Regions from separate parts of the Leuconostoc suionicum genome, predicted to be linked through region 2. Evidence: riboswitches for the same ligand, from Rfam matches in the RefSeq annotation. Region 2 holds a riboswitch; the other holds the start of a gene.

Region 1 (4,331 bases), 970 kb from region 2:
TGAACAAGCACTTGATCGCAAACAAAATCCCCAAACAGGATCCTATACTGATTATCTATATCAAAAAGGATTAGATAAAATCCTAAAAAAAGTAGGAGAAGAAAGCACGGAAGTAATTCTCGGCGCCAAAAATAATAATGAAGAGTTAATTTATGAAACTTCAGATTTATTGTTTCATTTAATGGTCTTATTAGTTGAAAAGGGTGTCAGTTTAGATGATATTAAAGATGAATTAGGGTCACGTTTAGGAAAAAAATCATTATTGCATGAACGAGCTGATTGGCGAGGAGACAAGAAAAATGAAAAAGACAGTTAAAGCTTTAGCAGCTTATCAAGCAGAATTACCAGTAGAAACTGTAAAAGCAAAGTACGGCTTGCAACATTTAGCTCGCTTATCAGCTAATGAGTCTGTATACGGTCCATCGCCAAAAGTTGCTCAAGCTGTACGTGCTGTTTCAGATGATATTTTAGGTTATTATCCAGATGGGCAAGCGACAGAACTACGTGAAGCAGTAGCTAAGTTAAATCACGTTGATCCACAACATTTGGTGTTTGGCGCTGGCGCAGATGAATTGATTGAGCTGTTGACTCGTGTTGTGTTGGAACCAGGATCAAATATTATTATTCCTAATCCAACATTTGGTGAATATGCGATGCATGCACAAATCGAACAGTCTACAACAAAAAAAATACCCGTTAATGTTGACAATGGGCATGTTGATTTTGATGCGATTTTAGATGCTATTGATGATAAAACCGCTATGGTATGGATAGCTAACCCCAACAATCCAACGGGGGTATTCGAAACAACTAGCTCCATTAAGCGCTTTTTGGACAAGCTACCAGTAAATATTACGTTAGTAGTAGACGAAGCCTACTATGATTTTGTAGATGAACCTGATGCTACTATGGCACCTTTGGTAGCTGAGTATACAAACTTGGTTGTGCTACGTACCTTATCAAAGGCTTACGGTCTAGCTAATTTACGTGTTGGATATGGCATTATGCAAGATCCCCTTTATAGTGCGATGCAAGCAGTCCGTTTACCGTATAATTTATCAACCTATCAGATTGCTGGCGGCACGGCTGCTGTATTGGATCAAGAATACTTACAGAAAAATGCCCAACGTTTTCAAGTAGAGCGCCAAAAGTTCCAAGAATTTTTGACTCAAAACAAGTTTAAGTTTTATGAATCACAGGCTAATTTTATTTGGATAAAGGTTGGCGAGACGAAAAAGGTTGGTCAAAAATTATTAGAACAAGGTTTCCAAGTCAACGATCGACTTAATCCTGAGTGGATTCGTATTGCGTTAGGTACACCAGAAGACAATGCTGAATTAAAATTGGCTTTTTTGAAAGCTACAAACAAATAATTTTGTGTTATTAAATTTCACTTCTTTACATCAATATCCTTACAAAGTGTTTGCCTGATTTAATACATCTTTGAAGCGCCAGTCTTCTTGGTGGTAGGCTTGTTCCCAGAACTGCCATTCTAATTCACAACTTTTAAGAAAAAACTGTTTTGCCTGTTGGCGTTGTTGAGTTGTTGCATTTTCTGCCAAGCGATCTATCCATTCAAAGATTTTGTCGGATAGTGAAACTTCCGAATCATCATCTGCATTATCGTAAAAATCAATCCAGCTTTTGAATGGGTTATCATTTGTGTTCGCTTTCTCCCGAACTTGTTTTTTTGCAATTTCATTATAGGTCCAAGGGCACGCCTGAAAAGCAGCTAGAATATTTAATAAGGATCCGGTGTCAGCCGCACGATACATATGTGATTCGTATAGATATGCTTTAGGTGTTGGCGTGGCGTGTTGTAATCTTTCATATTCGACACCGGCAACCTCACAAAAAACATGATGGGGATGAATTTCGCTATTTAAAATAAAATCAATTGAATCAGCAAAAAATTTCATTTCATTACGATCAGTTAATTTGGTAATGGCATTGGCATAAATTTTGATAAATTCACTAAGATATTGGAAATCTTGTTCGACGTAAAAAATCAAAGCTTCTCGGGGGACGTATCCGTCCGCAATGCCACGAACAAATGCGTGATCATGAATGGCTGTCATAATTGGCGCAGCTTGGGTGCGCAGTTCTTCTGAAAACATAATTTCTCCTAAAATGTTTACATGTCCAACAAAAAAACTCTCTCTTGACTAGGCAAAAAAGAGTATCTTTTGTAAAAAGAATACCACTTTCCTACGCTAGCATTGACTAGATCAGGTTCGAAGGGATTGATAAGTAATATCATCTCAGCCAAGAAGGCACCCCTAGTGGACAGCATATATTTTTTTAATGAGATTAGCATAGCACTGAAATATTAAAATTGCAAATGGTTTTATAGCTCAGTTAATGGGCTAAAAATTTTTGCATTTAAAATTAGAATGGGTTATACTGATCCACGAAGTTAATATTTTATCTGGGGTACCGTAAGGTTGAGATAATACCCATTGAACCTGTCAGGTTAATACCTGCGAAGGAAGAATAAGTTAGATTAAGATGTCTTTTTGATGCCATCAATCACTAAATTCTTTTGTGGTTGGTGGCTTTTTGTATAGACACTTATAACTATAAAAGGTATTTTATCGAAACATACGACCTCGAAACAAGAGGAGAGATGTTTATGGAACAAGTAGAAACAGTAACAGCGGGATCAAAAGGGAAGTGGTCTTTGCGAGAAGTAATTTTAATGGCGTTGATTGGTATTGCCTTTGGTGTGATTTATTTTATTATGGATCCAGTGTACACAGCACTTGATGCTGTCTTAGTTCCACTTGGGTTACACCAATACACCATCGCAATCACTATTGGGCCATGGATGATGGCAGCCCCATTGGCTAGTTATTTATTGAAACGTGTTGGTGCGGGATTAATAGGTGAATTGCTTGGCGCCACTGGAGAAGCCTTGTTGGGCGGCTATTGGGGTGTTGCAACACTAATTTCTGGATTTATTCAAGGTATCGGATCAGAACTTGGTTTTACCTTGACAGGATATAAAAGCTGGAAAATGGGTTTGATTTTATCAACATTTACCGGAACATGCGTGACATTCATCTGGTCATTATTCCACGACGGATATCTACAATTTAATTTTGGTATGCTAGTTGGGTTGTTTATTGTTCGCTGGATTTCAATTGCATTTTTTGCCGGTCTATTAGTTTACTGGATTGTCAACTTGCTAGAGAAGTCTAAATTATTAAAAACAAATCGATAAGGTCAATAAAAGTATGACGGAATTAAAGGCCAATCATTTAGATATTAAATTTGACGATGAAATTATCTTAGAAGATATTTCACTCGAGATTAGACCAGAACAATTTATATTATTAGTTGGTTCATCTGGATGTGGTAAATCAACTTTGATGACTGCCTTAGCTGGATTATATCCTAAATATGGCGGCGAATTGTCACAGAAGGTGTCTTTGAATCATCAGTCAATTGCTCAAATCAAAGCGAACCATCGTGCTAAAAAAGTTGCCATGCTATTTCAGCATCCAGATCAACAATTTGCCATGGATCACGTAGAAGATGAATTGATTTTTTCGTTAGAAAATTTATCTTTAACTACCGAGGAAATTGATAAGAGAATTAATTCTGCTTTATCAGAAGTAGGAATTGAATCGCTACGACACCGAGAACTTTCATACTTGTCAGGTGGCGAATTGCAAAAGGTTGCTTTAGCTGAAACATTAGCGATGGGCGCAGAAATTATTTTATTGGATGAACCTTTTGCGGCCGTTGATCCAGAACATCGACAGGAGTTACAAGTATTGCTAAAAAAATTAGTTGATCAGGGGCATGGCATTTTAGTTTCAGATCACGACACAAGTGGATATGAAAACCTTATAACAGATTTATATCGTATTGAAAATCGACATATAGCACCTGTTGATTCTACAGTTTGGTCTTCTTTTTTTAAACAAGATGTAAATGATGGTATTGTTACTAATAATGACTTTAATGAGTCTGTGTTTAGTATGGCACATGTGACGGTAAACAACGGTAAGCAATCCATTTTGAAGAATAGCAGTTTTGAGTGGGCAAAAGATAAAATCACCTTAATTACTGGACCCAACGGTATTGGGAAATCAAGCTTACTGCTTACTTTTGCAAAATTACACGATTATGAGGGTTTGTTGTTGTATCAAAGGAAGCTACTCAATAAACTTCGTAAGAAAATATATGCTAGGAAAGTTGGTTTAGTATTTCAAAATGCAGCTGACCAATTTTTAAACATTACTGTTTCTGAAGAGGTTGAGCAGGCTAGAGCCCATGGCCATCACGCTGATTATTGGACAACTGAGAAGATTGACCAGTGCATC
Region 2 (4,331 bases):
AAGGGATTAATTGTTTGATAGCTCATTTTATTCGACCTTTCTTCAATTAACAAATTACATTTCTGTTCTAAACACCCTTACTATAACACCATCATTCATTCGAAAAGTATATTTTGTTTGTGATATTTTCATCAAAGCACATTATTTATAAAAGTAAAGAACGCCAATATTTTAAGGTAGCGCTTATATTTGCACTTTGACTAATCATACTGATTACAGCAGCACCGTTGACACCCGTAGATAAAACAGATGGTAAATTTATTTCCGATATTCCACCGATTGCCACACTTGGCCATTTACTTTTACTTGTCAAATATTGTAACCCTTCAAGCCCAATCTCTGGATTTGCATCAGATTTGCTTACCGTCGGAAAAACAGGACCAATTCCGATATAATCAATCCCTTCAATATTCTCTATTCTTTTATACTGGCTGTCGTTAGACACCGATACCCCAACAGCTAGACTCCCAGCTAATTGAATATTATTGATGATATCGCCGTCTTTTTGCCCAAAATGAACGCCCTCTGCACCAATTTCATGTGCTAGTTGAATATCATCATCAATAATCAATGGTACATGGTAGTCAGCTGTTAGCTGCCGGACTTTTTTGGCTACTCGTAATTTCTCTGATCCACTTAAAGCTAGTTGACCTTTTTCTCGATATTGAAACACGCTGATTTTCGATTGCAGAGCTTCCTCTAAGACTTCAAAAAAATGTCTCTCTCCGTTAGTGTCCTGAGTTCCTAATACAAAATAATTTACTAATATGCTCGAATCAAACATTTTCTAGCACCTCTGGAAAATGCCTGTCAGCCACTCTTGCCTGGTGATTAAGTGGTCCATGCCCATGCCCAACATCAATACCCTCACGAATGGTAGCATCAACATAAGCTTTTGCATAAATAATAGCCTTTTTCATATCATCTCCCAAAGCTAAACGTGCTGTAATTGCCGCAGAAATTGTATCCCCTGTACCGTGCGTTCTAATTGTATCTACCCGTGAACTTTTAAGCCAAAAATGACTACCATCAGCCAATAGAATATAGTCATAAACATCTTTTCCAGAGGCATGCCCACCTTTTAATAGTACGTTTTCAACTCCTAATTGTTGTATCTTTGAAGCTGATTGCATCACATCTTCATGGTTAGTAATGTTTGACCCACTTAAGACTTCAGCTTCTGGCATATTAGGCGTAATGAGCGTTGCCAACGGTATCAAACTAGACTTAATAGCAACTATAGCCTCGTCACTCAATAAGTGAGCGCCTCCCTTAGCAACCATTACAGGATCTAATATATAGTCGCCAAAATCTGCTTGTTGTAAAAATTCAGCAACTGCTTCTACTGTGGGCACATCACCAAGCATGCCACTTTTTACAGCACTTATTTTTAAGTCATCAACCACTGATTTTAATTGGGCATGGATCATAGATGGGGAGGTCATCGAAACCTGCTGTACCCCCATTGTGTTTTGTGCTGTTAGAGCAACAATCACATTAGCGCCATAAACACCTTGGGCGGCAAACGTCTTTAAATCAGCGCTAACTCCAGCGCCACCACTACTATCCATACCAGCAATTGTTAAAACTTGGGGTGTTTTATTAACCATGATTGAGCACACTTTTCTCCATAAAATTTTGAACATCGATATTATCAATAACAAATAGTTCATCTAATAACTGATTTGTAAAAGAACCTGGTCGATTCGTTTTTGTAGCGGCTTTTTGTCCAGCAAGTTTGAATGTAGCCATTGCATTCATCACATTAGGAACCTTTAGCCCATCAGCAATAAACGCGCCAATTAATGATGATAAGGCATCTCCTGTCCCTACAATAGAAGATAATTGTTCCACATTTATATCAAGTGTTTGTGTGTATTGACCATCACTGACAACGTCACAAGCCCCGCTTAGCGCAATCACTGCACCTGTTTTGTGGGCGGCACGCTGTGCAATTTCAATTACGTCACCTTTTCCAGTAGCATCAATACCCTGACTGGCAAAATCAATATCGGCAAACCAAGCAATTTCGGCTGCATTGCCACGAATAACATCAACATGACCAGATGATAAAAATTGTGTAATGGCTTGAGACCTAAATGGAACTGATACAGCAACCGGATCTAATATGACTGGTTTGCCTAATTGGTATGCTTCCTGAGAAAGTTTAATAATATCGTTAATTTCTACTTTTTGAAGCGTACCCGTGTTAATAATCACCGCATTGGCAATTCCGGCTAATTCCTTAAATTCTGCTAGCTCGCGACTCATTAACGGTGAGGCACCAACAACATTAACTACATTAGCTACAAATTGTGGTGTAACAAAATTTGCATAAGTAAGGACAAGAGGTGATTTCGTTCTAACATCTGTAATATTCATGATCAAATTCCTTTTTTTCTTGTTTGGCTGCGTGTTTTTAAACAAATATCTTCGTCAATTTTAAAGTTAACATTAATGAATAAAAAAACCGCTAACTATCAGAAAAGATTAGTTAACGGCTAAATAGGCATATTTATACACTAGAATAGTTCATTATTATAATCTTCCTTCGCACGAATTACCGTAATCAGGTTCAATGGGTATCTCTCAGCCAGCTTGGGCACCCCAGATATTTATTTAATTCTACTTCAGTGTACCTGAATCCATACGAATAATCAACCGCCTAAGTATGCTTTGCGCACGTCATCTGATGCAAGTAAATCTGCTCCCGTACCTGTCATCGTAATTTTTCCACTTTCCAAAACATAGCCGCGATCCGCAATTTTTAGCGCTTGATTCGCATTTTGTTCGATTACTAATACTGTCATTCCTTGTGCATTAACATTTTTAATAATATCAAAAATTTTCTCAATAAATAGCGGTGCCAAGCCCATGGAAGGTTCATCCAACAATAATAATTTTGGTTGTGCCATTAATGCGCGTCCCATGGCTAGCATTTGTTGCTCGCCACCAGATAAAGTCGCCGCATCTTGATTACGTCTTTCCTTTAAAATTGGAAACTGATCGTAAATAAGTGCATATTCATCTTTCAAGTTAATGCCCTTGCTTCGAGTAAAAGCACCTAACTGTAGGTTTTCTTGAACAGTCATGCCAGAAAACACGCGCCGTCCTTCTGGCACTTGAGCAACTCCACTTGAGACAATTCGCTCTGAATTCATAGTTAATAGGTTTTGATTTTCAAATAAAATACGTCCTTTAGTGGGGTTTTCTAAGCCTGAAATCGTACGTAAAATTGTAGTTTTCCCAGCGCCATTAGCACCAATTAGTGATACGATTTCGTTATTGTTCACCACAAAGTTAACGTCTTGTACCGCTTTAATAGCACCATAACTTACGTTTAAATTTTCAACTGTCAGTAATACACTCATTCGTTATTTTCTCCCAAATATGCACGGATTACATCGGCATTCTGCTGTATTTCTAATGGTGTGCCACTGGCTAATAACTTACCGTACTCTAATACATATAATCGCTCACTGACATCCATAACAAGATTCATATCGTGTTCAATTAAAATAATGGTCATCTTAAACTCTTGTTGAACTTGTTTAATTAGACGTGTTAAGTCAGCCGTTTCTTGTGGATTCATACCTGCTGCTGGCTCATCTAAAAATAAGATTTTAGGTTTTGTGGCCAATGCCCGAACAATTTCTAAACGTCGTTGTTGCCCATATGGTAAGTTTGTTGCCAACGTATCCTGTACTTCAAGCATATCAAAAATACTTAACAGCTTACGAGCCTCGTTTTTTAGTTGCTCTTCATTTTTATAAAATGAAGGTAAACGAAACAATGAACTGAATACATGTGCCTGAGTACTAGAATTCATAGCAATCATAACATTCTCTAATACTGTTCGACTTCCAAACAAGCGAATATTTTGAAAAGTGCGCGCAACACCTAATCGAGCACGCTTTGCGGGAGATTGACGATTGACATTAGCTAACTGCTGCCCATCAAACAGGAGTACTTCTCCCTCACTAGGTGAATATACACCCGTCAGCAAATTAAATAATGTGGTTTTGCCCGCACCATTTGGCCCAATTAAACCAATTAACTCATTTTCGGCAGCTTCAATATTAACACAATCAACAGCAGTTACACCTCCAAAACGGATACTTAAATCACGCGTTTTCAGTATTGTCTGAACCATGTCCGTCTCCTTCATCAAATAACCATTTCTTTAATGATAGTTCTCGACTACCAAAAATACCTTGAGGTCTAACCAGCATCACAGCAATTAAAATAACAGCGTAGATGACCATACGCAAGGAACCAAAATTTTGTAACATTGTGTCTAACACACCTAACGCAATTGCTGTCACAACTGT

Evidence for each region. A riboswitch is a leader RNA that binds a small molecule or an ion and turns the genes downstream of it on or off. The one in region 2 is predicted to bind thiamine pyrophosphate.
Region 1: another riboswitch for thiamine pyrophosphate. It lies ahead of tenA (thiaminase II); the one in region 2 lies ahead of thiM (hydroxyethylthiazole kinase).

Annotation. Positions count from the first base shown of each region.
Region 1 covers NZ_CP015247.1:1,496,986-1,501,316, reverse strand. The annotation lists gene hisE (phosphoribosyl-ATP diphosphatase) at 1-316, shown strand, start outside; gene hisC (histidinol-phosphate transaminase) at 300-1,373, shown strand; gene tenA (thiaminase II) at 1,413-2,117, opposite strand; TPP riboswitch at 2,189-2,291, opposite strand; TPP riboswitch at 2,420-2,509, shown strand; gene A6B45_RS07455 (ECF transporter S component) at 2,633-3,223, shown strand; gene A6B45_RS07450 (ABC transporter ATP-binding protein) at 3,237-4,331, shown strand, end outside.
Region 2 covers NZ_CP015247.1:435,834-440,164, reverse strand. The annotation lists gene A6B45_RS02410 (NAD-dependent succinate-semialdehyde dehydrogenase) at 1-26, opposite strand, end outside; gene thiE (thiamine phosphate synthase) at 146-784, opposite strand; gene thiD (bifunctional hydroxymethylpyrimidine kinase/phosphomethylpyrimidine kinase) at 777-1,610, opposite strand; gene thiM (hydroxyethylthiazole kinase) at 1,603-2,382, opposite strand; TPP riboswitch at 2,530-2,620, opposite strand; gene A6B45_RS02390 (ABC transporter ATP-binding protein) at 2,658-3,371, opposite strand; gene A6B45_RS02385 (ABC transporter ATP-binding protein) at 3,368-4,153, opposite strand; gene A6B45_RS02380 (branched-chain amino acid ABC transporter permease) at 4,125-4,331, opposite strand, start outside.